One region of the Streptomyces sp. NPDC090106 genome, then DNA from elsewhere that is predicted to be linked to it. Evidence: predicted binding sites of a transcription regulator. Region 1 holds the regulator's gene; each other region holds the start of a gene.
What was found. Region 1 encodes HspR, which represses chaperone genes until heat shock. Its sites were predicted from a motif close to TTGAGNNNNNNNNNCTCAA; they were not measured.
Positions count from the first base shown of each region.

Region 2: lon (endopeptidase La) is a predicted target of HspR. The motif match lies at 1,625-1,643, and genes of this name have one in related genera.
Region 3: dnaK (molecular chaperone DnaK) is a predicted target of HspR. The motif match lies at 1,837-1,855, and genes of this name have one in related genera.

Region 1 covers NZ_JBIVDS010000004.1:250,804-254,938, reverse strand. Annotated here, with positions in the region: gene grpE (nucleotide exchange factor GrpE) at 1-386, shown strand, start outside; gene dnaJ (molecular chaperone DnaJ) at 432-1,619, shown strand; gene ACIPSE_RS14835 (heat shock protein transcriptional repressor HspR) at 1,625-2,086, shown strand; gene ACIPSE_RS14830 (PA14 domain-containing protein) at 2,174-4,135, opposite strand, start outside.
Region 2 covers NZ_JBIVDS010000002.1:522,834-526,968, reverse strand. Annotated here, with positions in the region: gene lon (endopeptidase La) at 1-1,602, opposite strand, end outside; gene ACIPSE_RS07915 (GNAT family N-acetyltransferase) at 1,793-2,464, shown strand; gene ACIPSE_RS07910 (sulfatase) at 2,649-4,135, shown strand, end outside.
Region 3 covers NZ_JBIVDS010000006.1:536,122-540,256, forward strand. Annotated here, with positions in the region: gene ACIPSE_RS22485 (alkaline phosphatase family protein) at 1-1,237, shown strand, start outside; gene ACIPSE_RS22490 (OsmC family protein) at 1,304-1,732, shown strand; gene dnaK (molecular chaperone DnaK) at 1,902-3,767, shown strand; gene narI (respiratory nitrate reductase subunit gamma) at 3,772-4,135, opposite strand, start outside.

The DNA of each region.
Region 1 (4,135 bases):
TCGCCGTCGCGAGCCTCCTGACCGAACTCCTGCCCGTGCTCGACGACATCGGCCGCGCCCGCGACCACGGCGAGTTCGTCGGCGGCTTCAAGTCCGTCGGCGAGTCGCTGGAGACCGTGGCCGCCAAGATGGGTCTCCAGCAGTTCGGCAAGGAGGGCGAGCCCTTCGACCCGACGATCCACGAGGCCCTGATGCACTCGTACGCGCCGGACGTCACCGAGACGACCTGCGTCGCGATCCTCCAGCCGGGGTATCGCATCGGCGAGCGCACCATCCGCCCCGCGCGGGTGGCCGTCGCCGAACCGCAGCCGGGCGCGCAGCCGGTGAAGGCCGAGGACGCCTCCGAGGCCGGCGAGGAGAAGGACAACAGCTCTGAAGAGGGCTGACGTCACGATGGTCGGGACGGTCGACCGGAAGGAGGGGCGTCGAGGATGAGCACCAAGGACTTCATCGAGAAGGACTACTACAAGGTCCTCGGCGTCCCCAAGGACGCCACCGAGGCCGAGATCAAGAAGGCGTACCGGAAGCTCGCCCGCGAGTTCCACCCGGACGCCAACAAGGGCAACGCCAAGGCGGAGGAGCGCTTCAAGGAGATCTCCGAGGCGAACGACATCCTCGGTGACCCCAAGAAGCGCAAGGAGTACGACGAAGCCCGCGCCCTCTTCGGCAACGGGGGTTTCCGCCCCGGGCCGGGCGGCGCGGGCGGCGGCAACTTCAACTTCGACCTCGGCGACCTCTTCGGCGGTGGCCAGGGCGGTCAGGGCGGCCAGGGTTCGGGCGGCTTCGGCGGCGGCATCGGGGACGTGTTCGGTGGTCTGTTCAACCGCGGCGGCGCCGGGAACACCCGGGTGCAGCCGCGGCGCGGCCAGGACATCGACACCGAGGTCACGCTGAGCTTCACCGAGGCCATCGAGGGCGCCACGGTCCCGCTGCGGATGTCCTCCCAGGCCCCCTGCAAGGCCTGTTCGGGCACCGGCGACAAGAACGGCACACCGCGCGTGTGCCCGACCTGCGTCGGCACCGGCCAGGTGGCACGGGGCTCGGGAGGCGGGTTCTCGCTCACCGACCCCTGCCCGGACTGCAAGGGGCGCGGTCTGATCGCCGAGCACCCCTGCCCGGACTGCAAGGGCAGCGGGCGCGCCAAGTCCTCGCGCACCATGCAGGTCCGCATCCCCGCCGGGGTGACGGACAGCCAGCGCATCCGGCTCCGCGGCAAGGGCGCCCCGGGCGAACGGGGCGGCCCCGCGGGCGACCTGTACGTCACCGTGCACGTCGGCGCGCACCCCGTGTTCGGCCGCAAGGACGACAACCTCACGGTGACCGTCCCCGTGACCTACACGGAGGCGGTCCTGGGCGGGGACATCCGTGTCCCCACCCTCGGCGGACCGGCGGTGACGCTCAAACTGCCGCCGGGCACCCCCAACGGGCGCACGATGCGCGCCCGCGGCAAGGGCGCGGTCCGCAAGGACGGCACCCGGGGCGATCTGCTCGTCACCGTGGAGGTGAGTGTCCCCAAGGACGTGACGGGGAAGGCTCGTGAAGCGCTGGAGGCGTATCGCGAGGCGACCGCGGACGACGATCCGCGGGCGGAGCTGTTCCAGGCCGCGAAGGGAGCATGACGCAGATGGACGGTCGTCGACGCAGTGACGGTTTCCGCGGGCCGTACGAACTGACCGAGGAGAGCCCGGTCTACGTCATCTCGGTGGCGGCCCAGCTCTCCGGTCTGCACCCGCAGACCCTGCGGCAGTACGACCGTCTCGGCCTGGTCTCTCCCGACCGCACCGCGGGCCGGGGCCGCCGCTACTCGGCCCGGGACATCGAACTGCTGCGCACCGTCCAGCAGTTGTCCCAGGACGAGGGAATCAACCTCGCCGGCATCAAGCGGATCATCGAGCTGGAGAACCAGGTCGCCGCCCTCCAGTCGAGGGTCGCCGAACTCCAGTCCGCCGTCGAGGGCGCCGCGGCGGCCATGCAGCAGCGGGAAGCGGCGGTGCACGCCTCGTACCGGCGCGACCTGGTGCCGTACCAGGAAGTGCAGCAGAGCAGCGCGCTGGTGGTCTGGCGGCCGAAGAAGCCCAAGGACTAGACAGGCGTACCGAAGAGGGGCCCGGGGAGAGATCCCCGGGCCCCTCTTCTCCTGTCCGCCGGTCGGCTGTCCGCCGGTCGGCCGGGGCTAGAGCCAGGAGTCCCAGACGCCGTACGCGCTGGAGACGGCCGAGAGCTCCGCGCCCTCGGCGTCCAGGCGGACGACGCGGTAGTAGTACAGGCCCAGCGTGTCCTCGTGGACCGTCTCGTCCATGAAGAACACGGCGTCGTACATCGCGCCCTCGCTCAGGGTGACGTACGCGGCCGTCGCCGGGTCCCAGCGCTCCACGCGGTAGTCCGCGAAGCGGTCGCAGTCGCCGAGGCCGGAGCTCTCGGAGCAGCCGACGTACAGCTCCGGGTACTGGTCCTCGCGGATCTCCGTCCCCGTCCAGCCCGGCGGGCGGGTGTCGGGCAGGGTGACGGTGAGCTCGGCGGGGTGGAAGGCCTCGGGCCCGGCGTAGGAGTCGACGAGCGGCGAGCCGTCCGTGGCGGCCACCTTGTAGGTGTGCGCGGCGCCGTCCGGGACCGTCGGGCAGAGGATCTCGGTGCCGGTCAGCGAGTCGCCCGTCCAGCAGTTCTCCGCCCACCGCGTCTCGCCGGTCTCAGGGTCCGTGACGGACTGCCACACCCGGTAGCCCTGGACGTCGTCGTCGGCCGGCGGTGTCCACGTCAGCCGTACGCCGAGCGGGACCGTCTCGGCGGCCAGGTTCTCCACCGGGGCCGGGCGCACGGTGTCCGGCGTCGTCGCGGTCGCGGCGGGACCGGGCCGCGAGGTGTGACCGTACGGGTCGACCGTCACGACCGTGTAGTCGTACGTCGTCTCGGAGGCGCCGGAGACGTCCCAGCAGACGCCGTTGATCTGCCGGGCCCCGGCGTAACCGGGGGCGTCACCGGTGTTCCAGGTCCAGTAGGTGTCCGGGTCGGTCAGCGGCAGGTCCTGCGAGCTGTTGGGCTTGCACGCGGTGATCCCGCCGCTCACGCCGGTCGCCCGGTCGGTGCGGACGAGTGCGTAGGTCAGCAGCGGGTCGTCCTCGCCGAACGTCCACGGGTCGGCGCTGCTCCACTCGATCATCACCCCCTCGTCGAAGCGGCTCGCGGTGGTGCGGAACGGGGCGATGGCCTCGGCCCGCCCGCTCATCGTGAGCGTCACCTCGGCCGGCGCGGAGGCGTTGCCCTTCGCGTCCAGCGCGCGCACCGCGTACCGGTAGGTGTCGGCGACGGCCGCCCTCTGCCGCAGCTCCACGTCGGTGGCCGTGGTGGTGGCCGTGTCGGTCGCGTCGACGTAGGCGCCGGTGGCGGGGTCCAGCTGGAGCACCTGGTACGTCGCCGCCGCCGGGTCCGCCGTCCACAGCAGGTGCGGGACGCCGCCCTCGTACGTGATGTGCGCGCCCTCGGGCGCCTTCGGCGGGACCGTGTCCCACAGGGTGAACGTCGTCGCGGCCGAGTACGCCGACCAGTTGCCCGCCGCGTCCCGCGCCCGGCCCCGGTAGGTGGCCACACTGCCGTCGGCCGGCTGGCCCGGGTCGCAGAAGGGGCCCTTCGTGCCCTCGTACACCGTGGTCCACGCACCGGTCGCCGCGTCCTTGCGCTGCGCCTGGTAGAGGGCGATGTCCGCCTTGTTCTCCGCCGTGGTGACGAGCTCCGGACCGGCGAGCCGGTCGTCGGTGGCGCACACGTCCTGCTCGACGAACGGCGCGGCCGGCGGCGTCTTGTCGACGGTCGTGACCGCCTGGTCCGCCGTCCCCGCCGACTCGTTGCCCGCCTTGTCGTACGCGCGGACCTCGTAGTAGTACGTCTGCCCGGTCGGGGGCGGGGTGTCGGAGTACGAGACGGCCGTGGCCGACGTCAGCTTCGTCCAGGCGGTGCTGCCCTTGAGACGGCGGTAGACGCGGTAACCCGCGAGGTCCATCTCCTTGTTCTTCGCCCAACTCACCTTCGTCTTAAGGGTGCTCTTGTTGTACGCGACCGACACCCCGGTCGGCGTCAGGGGCTTGACCTTGTCGACGGTGGCGGAGGTGCGGGGTGTGTACGTGAATTTGACCTTGGCGGC
Region 2 (4,135 bases), on a different contig from region 1:
GTCGTCCTTCAGGCCCGCGCGCTCCAACTGGCGCGGGAGCAGGTGGTCACGGGCGATGACGACCTTCTCGTCCTCGGTGTAGCCATCGAGGCGGACCAGCTCCATGCGGTCGAGCAGGGCCTCCGGGATGGCTTCGAGCACGTTCGCCGTCGCGAGGAACACGACGTCGGACAGGTCGAGTTCGACCTCCAGGTAGTGGTCGCGGAACGTGTGGTTCTGCGCCGGGTCCAGGACTTCGAGGAGAGCGGCGGCCGGGTCGCCCCGGAAGTCGGAGCCGACCTTGTCGATCTCGTCGAGCAGGACCACCGGGTTCATCGACCCGGCCTCCTTGATCGCGCGGACGATCCGGCCGGGCAGCGCGCCGACGTAGGTGCGCCGGTGGCCGCGGATCTCGGCCTCGTCGCGGACGCCGCCGAGGGCGACGCGGACGAACTTGCGGCCCATCGCGTGGGCCACGGACTCGCCCAGCGAGGTCTTGCCGACGCCGGGCGGGCCGACGAGGGCCAGCACGGCACCGCCGCGCCGTCCGCCGACCACGCCGAGGCCGCGCTCGCTGCGGCGCTTGCGCACGGCCAGGTACTCGGTGATGCGCTCCTTCACGTCCTCCAGGCCGGCGTGCTCGGCGTCGAGCACCGACTTCGCGCCCTGGATGTCGTAGGCGTCCTCGGTGCGTTCGTTCCACGGGAGTTCGAGGACGGTGTCGAGCCAGGTGCGGATCCAGGAGCCCTCGGGCGACTGGTCGCTGGACCGCTCCAGCTTGTCGACCTCCTTGAGGGCGGCCTCGCGGACCTTCTCGGGCAGGTCGGCGGCCTCCACGCGGGCGCGGTAGTCGTCGGACTCCTCGCCGTCCGTCGCGGCGTCGCCGTTGAGCTCGCGCAGTTCCTTGCGGACGGCTTCGAGCTGGCGGCGCAGCAGGAACTCGCGCTGCTGCTTGTCGACGCCTTCCTGGACGTCCTTGGCGATGGTCTCGGCGACGTCCTGCTCGGCGAGGTGGTCGCGGAGCTGCTGGGTGGCGAGCTTGAGGCGGGTGACCGGGTCGGCGGTCTCCAGGAGTTCGATCTTCTGGTCGGTGGTCAGGAACGGCGAGTAGCCGGAGTTGTCGGCGAGCGCGGACACGTCGTCGATGGCCTGGACGCGGTCGACGACCTGCCAGGCGCCCCGCTTGCGCAGCCAGGCCGTGGCCAGCGCCTTGTACTCCTTGACCAGTTCGGCGACCTGGCCCGGCAGCGGCTCGGGCACGGTCTCGTCGATCCGGGTGCCCTCCACCCACAGGGCGGCACCGGGGCCGTTGGTGCCCGCGCCGATACGGACCCTGGCCCGGCCCCGGATCAGCGCGCCGGGGTCGCCGTCGGCGAGCCGGCCGACCTGTTCGACCGTGCCGAGCACACCCGTGCCCGGGTACGTCCCGTCGACACGCGGCACCAGCAGGACCCTCGGCTTCCCGGGCTCCGACCGCGCGGCGGCCTGGGCGGCCTCCACCGCGGCGCGCACATCGGTGTCGTTCAGGTCCAGCGGAACCACCATGCCAGGGAGCACGACCTCGTCGTCGAGCGGCAGCACAGGCAGGGTGAGCGTGGTGAACGGCGTGGACTCAGCAGCCATGATCTCCCCTTCGGCATTCAAGTTGAGCTATGCCGACTCAATGCACGTGAGCCCTCGAATGTTCCCCCGGTGCCGTTCGCTCTGAGCGATCAACGATCGAGTAATAGACAGATGGACCTTCCGACCATTACATTCCGGCCATTGCATTCGTCCACCGAGACGAGACCGTCGCGGCAGTGCGGGAGGCTGAATGGACAGGGTCGTGCGGGCCTGGGTCGACGGGTGGGTGCTCTCGCGCGGAGCGGCCCCGCCCGACGTCGAGGCGTGGGGGTGCACGATCGACATGGGCGCGGACGGGCACGTCACCCGGCATGTGTTCGGGGCGCTCGGGGACGACGTGGACGGGGCGGCCGTACGGAAGGTCGCCGGGGCCGTGACCGGCGAGGGCGTCTGGCTCAAGGTGTTCCGGCACCCGGCGGTGGTCGGGCCGTGGCTGGGCGATCAGTGGTGGGTCGACCCCGAGCCGGGGTACCTGATGACGCTGCCGCTGGAGCAGGAGCGCGGCCCGCTGCCCGCGGTGCCCGACGGCTACCGGCTGCGCGCGTGGTCGCGCGGCGGACTCCACCGGGTGATGGTCGCCGCCCCCGACGGCTCCTGGGCGGCGCGCGGCCAGCTCGCCCCGACCGGCGCGACCGCGGTCGCCGACCAGATCACCACCTCCCCGGCGCACCGGCGCAAGGGGCTCGGCGGCCTCGTGATGCGCACGCTCCAGCGCACCGCCCTGGAGGAGGGCGCGGAGACCTGCGTCCTCGCGGCCACCCCAGCGGGCCGGGGACTGTACGCGTCGCTGGGCTGGACGGTGTCGGCGGCGCTGACCAGCGCGAAGTCCACGGGCCCGCGAGGCGGCGACTCCCGGACCTGACCGCCGCCGCACAGCCGCCGTACCGGCGCCGCGCAGCCGCCGTATCGCCGCCGTTTCGCCACGACTTCGCGGGCCGGCCGTCACGAACCCGCAACGCGACTCACAGGAAATCCCTGCACACTGCAAGCTCGTTCACAGGCGGCTCGGCCGTTGTACGGGGATTTACGGGGACTTGGGGAAGCGGATGACCGAGGGGCAGCGGCGTGGGCCGGGACGGCGCGCGCTGATCGCGGGGGCCGCGGTCGCGGCGACGGGCGCGGCGGTCCCGCTCGTCCTGCGCGAGAGCGAGGGCTCCCCCGTCGCCACCACGCGCACCACCCCCCGTCCCGCCGCCCCTGTGGCGAGCCGGGCCACGTCCCTCGCGCCGTCGCCCGCGGCCCGGCGGGACGCCCGCCCCAACATCCTCTTCGTCCTCACCGACGACCAGCCCAAGGACACCGACTGGGCGCTGCCGCAGACCCTGGACTGGCTGGCGGGCCACGGCACCACCTTCGGCCGCGCGCACGCCAACACCCCGCTGTGCGCGCCGTCCCGCGCGTCGATCATGTCGGGCCGGTACGCGCACAACCACGGCGTCCTCGACACCCGGCACCCGGAGCACCTCGACCAACGCACGGTGGTGCAGCGGCAGTTGCAGGAGGCCGGGTACCGCACCGGGCTGTTCGGCAAGTACCTCAACTTCTGGCCCACCGGCGACGCGCCGCCCCACTTCGACGAGTGGCTGCTCCAGGAGCCGGTGCGCTACTACGACGGCCACTACAACGACAACGGGACCGTCCGGAACATCCCCGGCTACAACACCACCGTCATCAAGGACCGCGCCCTCGACTTCATCGAGCGCTCCCGCGACGACGGCCGCCCCTGGTTCGCGTACGTCGCCACCCGCGCCGCGCACGAGGTGAACATCGCCGAGCGGAAGTACGCCCACACGCGCGTGCCGGACTGGAAGGGCCGCCCGTCGGTCTTCGAGAGCGGCAAGGCCGACAAGCCGCCGTTCCTGCGGCGGGCCGGGCACACGTTCGCCGAGGGATCGGCCCTGCGCGCCCGCCAGTTGCGCACCCTGCTGTCCGTGGACGACGCGATGCGCGACTTCCGGGACAAGCTGCGGGAGCTGGGCCAGCTGGAGAACACACTCGTCCTGTTCACCAGCGACCACGGCCTGTGCTGGGGCGACCACGGCTGGCTGCGCAAGTCGGTGCCCTACCGGCCCAGCCTCGAAGTGCCCTTCCTCGCCTCCTGGCCGGCGGGCGGTCTGCACACGGCCCGCACGGACGACCGTCTCGTCGGCCACGTCGACATCGCCCCCACCTTCCTCGACGCGGCCGGGATCACCCCCGACACCCCGCACGACGGGCACTCCCTGCTCGATCCCGGCAACGACCGCACCCATCTGCTCGCCGAGTGGTGGTGGAACCGCCAGGACAAGAAGCCGATCCACACGTGGGCGTCGCTGATCGGCAAGACCGCGCAGTACACGGAGTACTACCGCACCCGCCTCGGCCCCGACGGCCGCCCCCACGGCACCGGCCAGACCCTCTTCCGCGAGTACTACGACCTGCGCGCCGACCCCTACCAGTTGCAGAACCGGCTGCACGCGGCGACGAACGTCGACGAACAGCGCCTGGGCGTACCGGCGTTGGAGAAGCAGCTGGCCAAGGCCCGCCTCTCGGA
Region 3 (4,135 bases), on a different contig from region 1:
CGGCAACCTCTTCAGCGGCGGCGCCGGCGAACAGGCCCTCGTGCTGTCCATCGCGACCCGGCGGCGCAGCCGCGAGACCCGCTCCCGCTCGGGCTACTTCGCCTACTTCTCCGACCCGGCCAACGCCGTGCGCACCGCCCTGTCGTTCTTCGCCGAGATCGGACGGGAGATCGGCCAGTCCACCCGGACCCGCGTGCGGCGCGTCCGCCCGCGCATCGGACGCGGCGGCCTCTACCCCTTCGTCCGGGCCTTCGCGACCGTCGTCGAACGGGACGTCGTGGTCGCCTCGGTCATGGGCGACCTGCTCGCCGGCCGCACCGCCGTCTACGCCGACCTCGTCGCCTACGACGAGGTCGCCCACCACTCCGGCCCCGCGAGCCGTGACGTCGAGCAGGTCCTCCAGCGGCTGGACCGCGCCCTCGCGCTGATCGAGAAGGCCGCCGACCACGCCCCGCGCCCGTACCGGATCGTCGTCCTGTCCGACCACGGCCAGAGCCCCGGCGAGACCTTCCGCACCCGCTACGGCCTCTCGCTGGGCGACCTGGTGCGCGCCGGATGCGGGCTGCCCGTGCCGCGCAGGGCCCGCCGCACCCACAGCGGCGCCGAGGCCCGCGCCGCCGTCCGCGCCGCGCTGCGCCGCCCCGTCGAGGAGAAGGCGCCCACCGGACGCCGCTCCGAGCCGATCGTCCTCGCCTCCGGCAACCTCGGCCTGGTCTCCTTCCCGGACGTCCCCCACCGGATGACCAAGGAGGAGATCGACGCCCGCCACCCCGCGCTGCTGAGCACCCTCGCCAACCACCCCGGCATCGGCTTCCTCCTGGTGCGCAGCGAACGGCACGGCGGGGTGGTGCTCGGCCCGTTCGGCACGGAGATCCCGCTCGGTGAACTCGACGCCCGTCCGGGGCCGTTGGCGGTCTTCGGACCCGGCGCCGCCGACGCCGTACGCCGCACGCACGGGTTCCCGCACACCGCCGACATCATGGTCAACTCCTGGTACGACCCCGAGGAGGGCGAAGTCCTCGCCTTCGAGGAGCAGATCGGCTCCCACGGCGGTCTCGGCGGGGCGCAGGGGCGGCCGTTCCTGCTGTCGCCGCTCGCGCTGTCCGCGCCGGTCGACGGCGACGGGGAACTCGTCGGCGCCGAACAGGTCCACCGGGTCCTGCGCCGCTGGCTGCGGGAAACCGACGGCCCCCAGGTGCCGTTGACGGAGCCGCAGGACGAGCCGCGCGCCGCCTAGGGCCGGAATGTGATCGGATGGGTGTCACGGAACCCGGCAACGGGCCCCCTCCTGAAAGGAAGAACCGTGGCTACCACGCGCTCCGCTCACACCGTCTGGGAAGGCAACCTGCTCGAGGGCAGCGGTGTCGTCAACTTCGACTCCTCCGGCGCCATCACGGCGCAGCCGGTCACGTGGGCTTCGCGTTCCCAGGACGCGAACGGCAGGACCAGCCCCGAAGAGCTGATCGCCGCCGCGCACTCCAGCTGCTTCTCCATGGCGCTGTCGCACGCCCTGAACGGCGCCGGCACCCCGCCCACCAAGCTCGTCACCTCGGCCGACGTCAACTTCCAGCCCGGTGAGGGCATCACCGGCATCCACCTGACCGTCGAGGGCACCGTTCCCGGCATCGACAACGACGCGTTCGTCGCCGCCGCCGAGGACGCCAAGAAGAACTGCCCGGTCAGCCAGGCGCTGACGGGTACGACGATCACGCTGTCGGCGAAGCTCGCGTAACACCTCGCGCGGGGGCGCCGCGGCCGGTCTCGCTCCGGCCGCGGCGCCTTCGTGTTCCGGTGCGCCGTTCCCGCGCCCCCGACGGACCGCGGACCACCGTCCCATTGACAACAGCCCACTCAAGTTTTGTGCTGGAGTCCGGGATGCGCCCTGGCGGAAGGGGACAGCGATGGGACGTGCGGTCGGGATCGATCTGGGGACCACGAACTCGGTGGTGGCCGTGCTGGAGGGGGGCGACGCCACCGTCGTCGCCAACGCGGAGGGCGGCAGGACGACACCGTCCGTGGTGGCCTTCGCGAAGAACGGTGAGGTACTGGTCGGGGAGGTCGCCAAGCGGCAGGCCGTGACGAACGTCGAGCGGACGGCCCGTTCCGTGAAACGGCACATGGGCGACGGGGCCTGGCGGTTCCCGGAGCAGGGCGCGGTCGACGGGACCCGGTACCGCGCGCAGGAACTGTCCGCGCGGGTGCTCCAGAAGCTCAAGCGGGACGCCGAGGCATATCTCGGCGAGGACGTCACGGACGCGGTGATCACCGTCCCGGCGTACTTCGACGACGCCCAGCGCCAGGCGACCAAGGAGGCCGGCGAGATCGCGGGCCTGAAGGTGCTGCGGATCGTCAACGAGCCGACCGCCGCCGCCCTCGCCTACGGCCTGGACCGGGGCGAGGAGCAGACGGTGCTCGTCTTCGACCTCGGCGGCGGCACCTTCGACGTCTCCCTGCTGGAGATCGGCGACGGCGTCATCGAGGTCAAGGCGACCAACGGCGACACGCGTCTGGGCGGCGACGACTGGGACCAGCGGGTCGTCGAGTATCTGGTGAAGAGGTTCAGGGGGCACAGCGGCATCGACCTCGGCAGCGACAAGATGGCCCTGCAACGGCTGCGCGAGGGCGCCGAGAAGGCCAAGATCGAGCTGTCCAGCTCCTCCGAGACGACGATCAACCTGCCCTACATCACCGCCTCCGCCGAAGGCCCGCTGCACCTCGACGAGAAGCTGACGCGCGCCCAGTTCCAGGAGCTCACCGCCGATCTGCTCGACCGCTGCAAGAACCCCTTCCACCAGGCGGTCAAGGACGCCGGCGTGAAGCTCTCCGCGGTGGACCACGTCATCCTCGTCGGCGGCTCGACCCGGATGCCCGCCGTCACCGACCTGGTGAAGGAACTCACCGGCAAGGAACCGCACAAGGGCGTCAACCCGGACGAGGTCGTCGCGCTCGGCGCGGTCCTCCAGGCCGGGGTGATCCGCGGTGACGTGAAGGACATCCTGCTCCTCGACGTCACCCCGCTGTCCCTGGGCATCGAGACCAAGGGCGGCATCATGACCAGGCTCATCGAGCGCAACACCACGATTCCCACCCGGCGTTCGGAGATCTTCACCACCGCCGCCGACAACCAGCCCTCGGTCGGCATCCAGGTCTACCAGGGCGAACGGGAGATCGCCGCCTACAACAAGAAGCTCGGCGTCTTCGACCTCACCGGACTGCCGCCCGCCCCGCGCGGCGTCCCGCAGATCGAGGTCGCCTTCGACATCGACGCCAACGGGATCATGCACGTCTTCGCCAAGGACCTGGCGACCGGGCGCGAGCAGAAGATGACCGTCACCGGCGGCTCCGCCCTGGCCAAGGACGACATCGACCGCATGATGCGGGAGGCCGAACAGTACGCGGAGGAGGACCGCAGGCGCCGCGAGGCCGCCGAGACCCGCAACCACGCCGAGCAACTCGTCTACCAGACCGAGAAGTTCATCCGCGACAACGAGGAGCGCGTCCCCGCCGACACCAGGCCGGAGGTGGAGGCGGCGATCGCCGAGCTGACGTCACTGCTGGAGCACGACGCCGACACGAACGCCCTGCGCACCGGCATCGACCGGCTCACCGCCGTCAGCCAGCGGATGGGCCAGGCCATGTACGCCCGGGCCCAGGAGGAACCCTCCGACACCCCGCCCGAACAGCACACCACGCCCCCCGAGGAGGAGGGCGTGGTGGACGCGGAGATCGTCGACGAGGACCGCGACCACAAGGGCGGCGCGGCCTGAACCGCTAGGAGCCCGTGCGTTCCCAGCCCCGTCGTTCCGGGCGCGGGCCCAGGCTCTCGGGGTCACGTGCCCGGTAGACGACGTAGGGGCGGAAGAGGTACTGGACCGGTGCGCTGAACATGTGGACCAGTCGGCTGTACGGCACGAACGCGATGAGCGCCATCCCGATCACCGCGTGGACCTGGTAGAGCACCGGCACGCCCTGCATGCGGTCGATGTCCGGCTGGAGGACGAACAGGCTGCGGGCCCAGGGGGCGATCGACTCACGGTAGTCGTAGCCGTCGCCGGAGGCGTGCGTCAGCTTGGCGATCATGCCCATCGCGATCGCCGCGAGCAGCACCAGGTACATGACCTTGTCGTTGACGGTG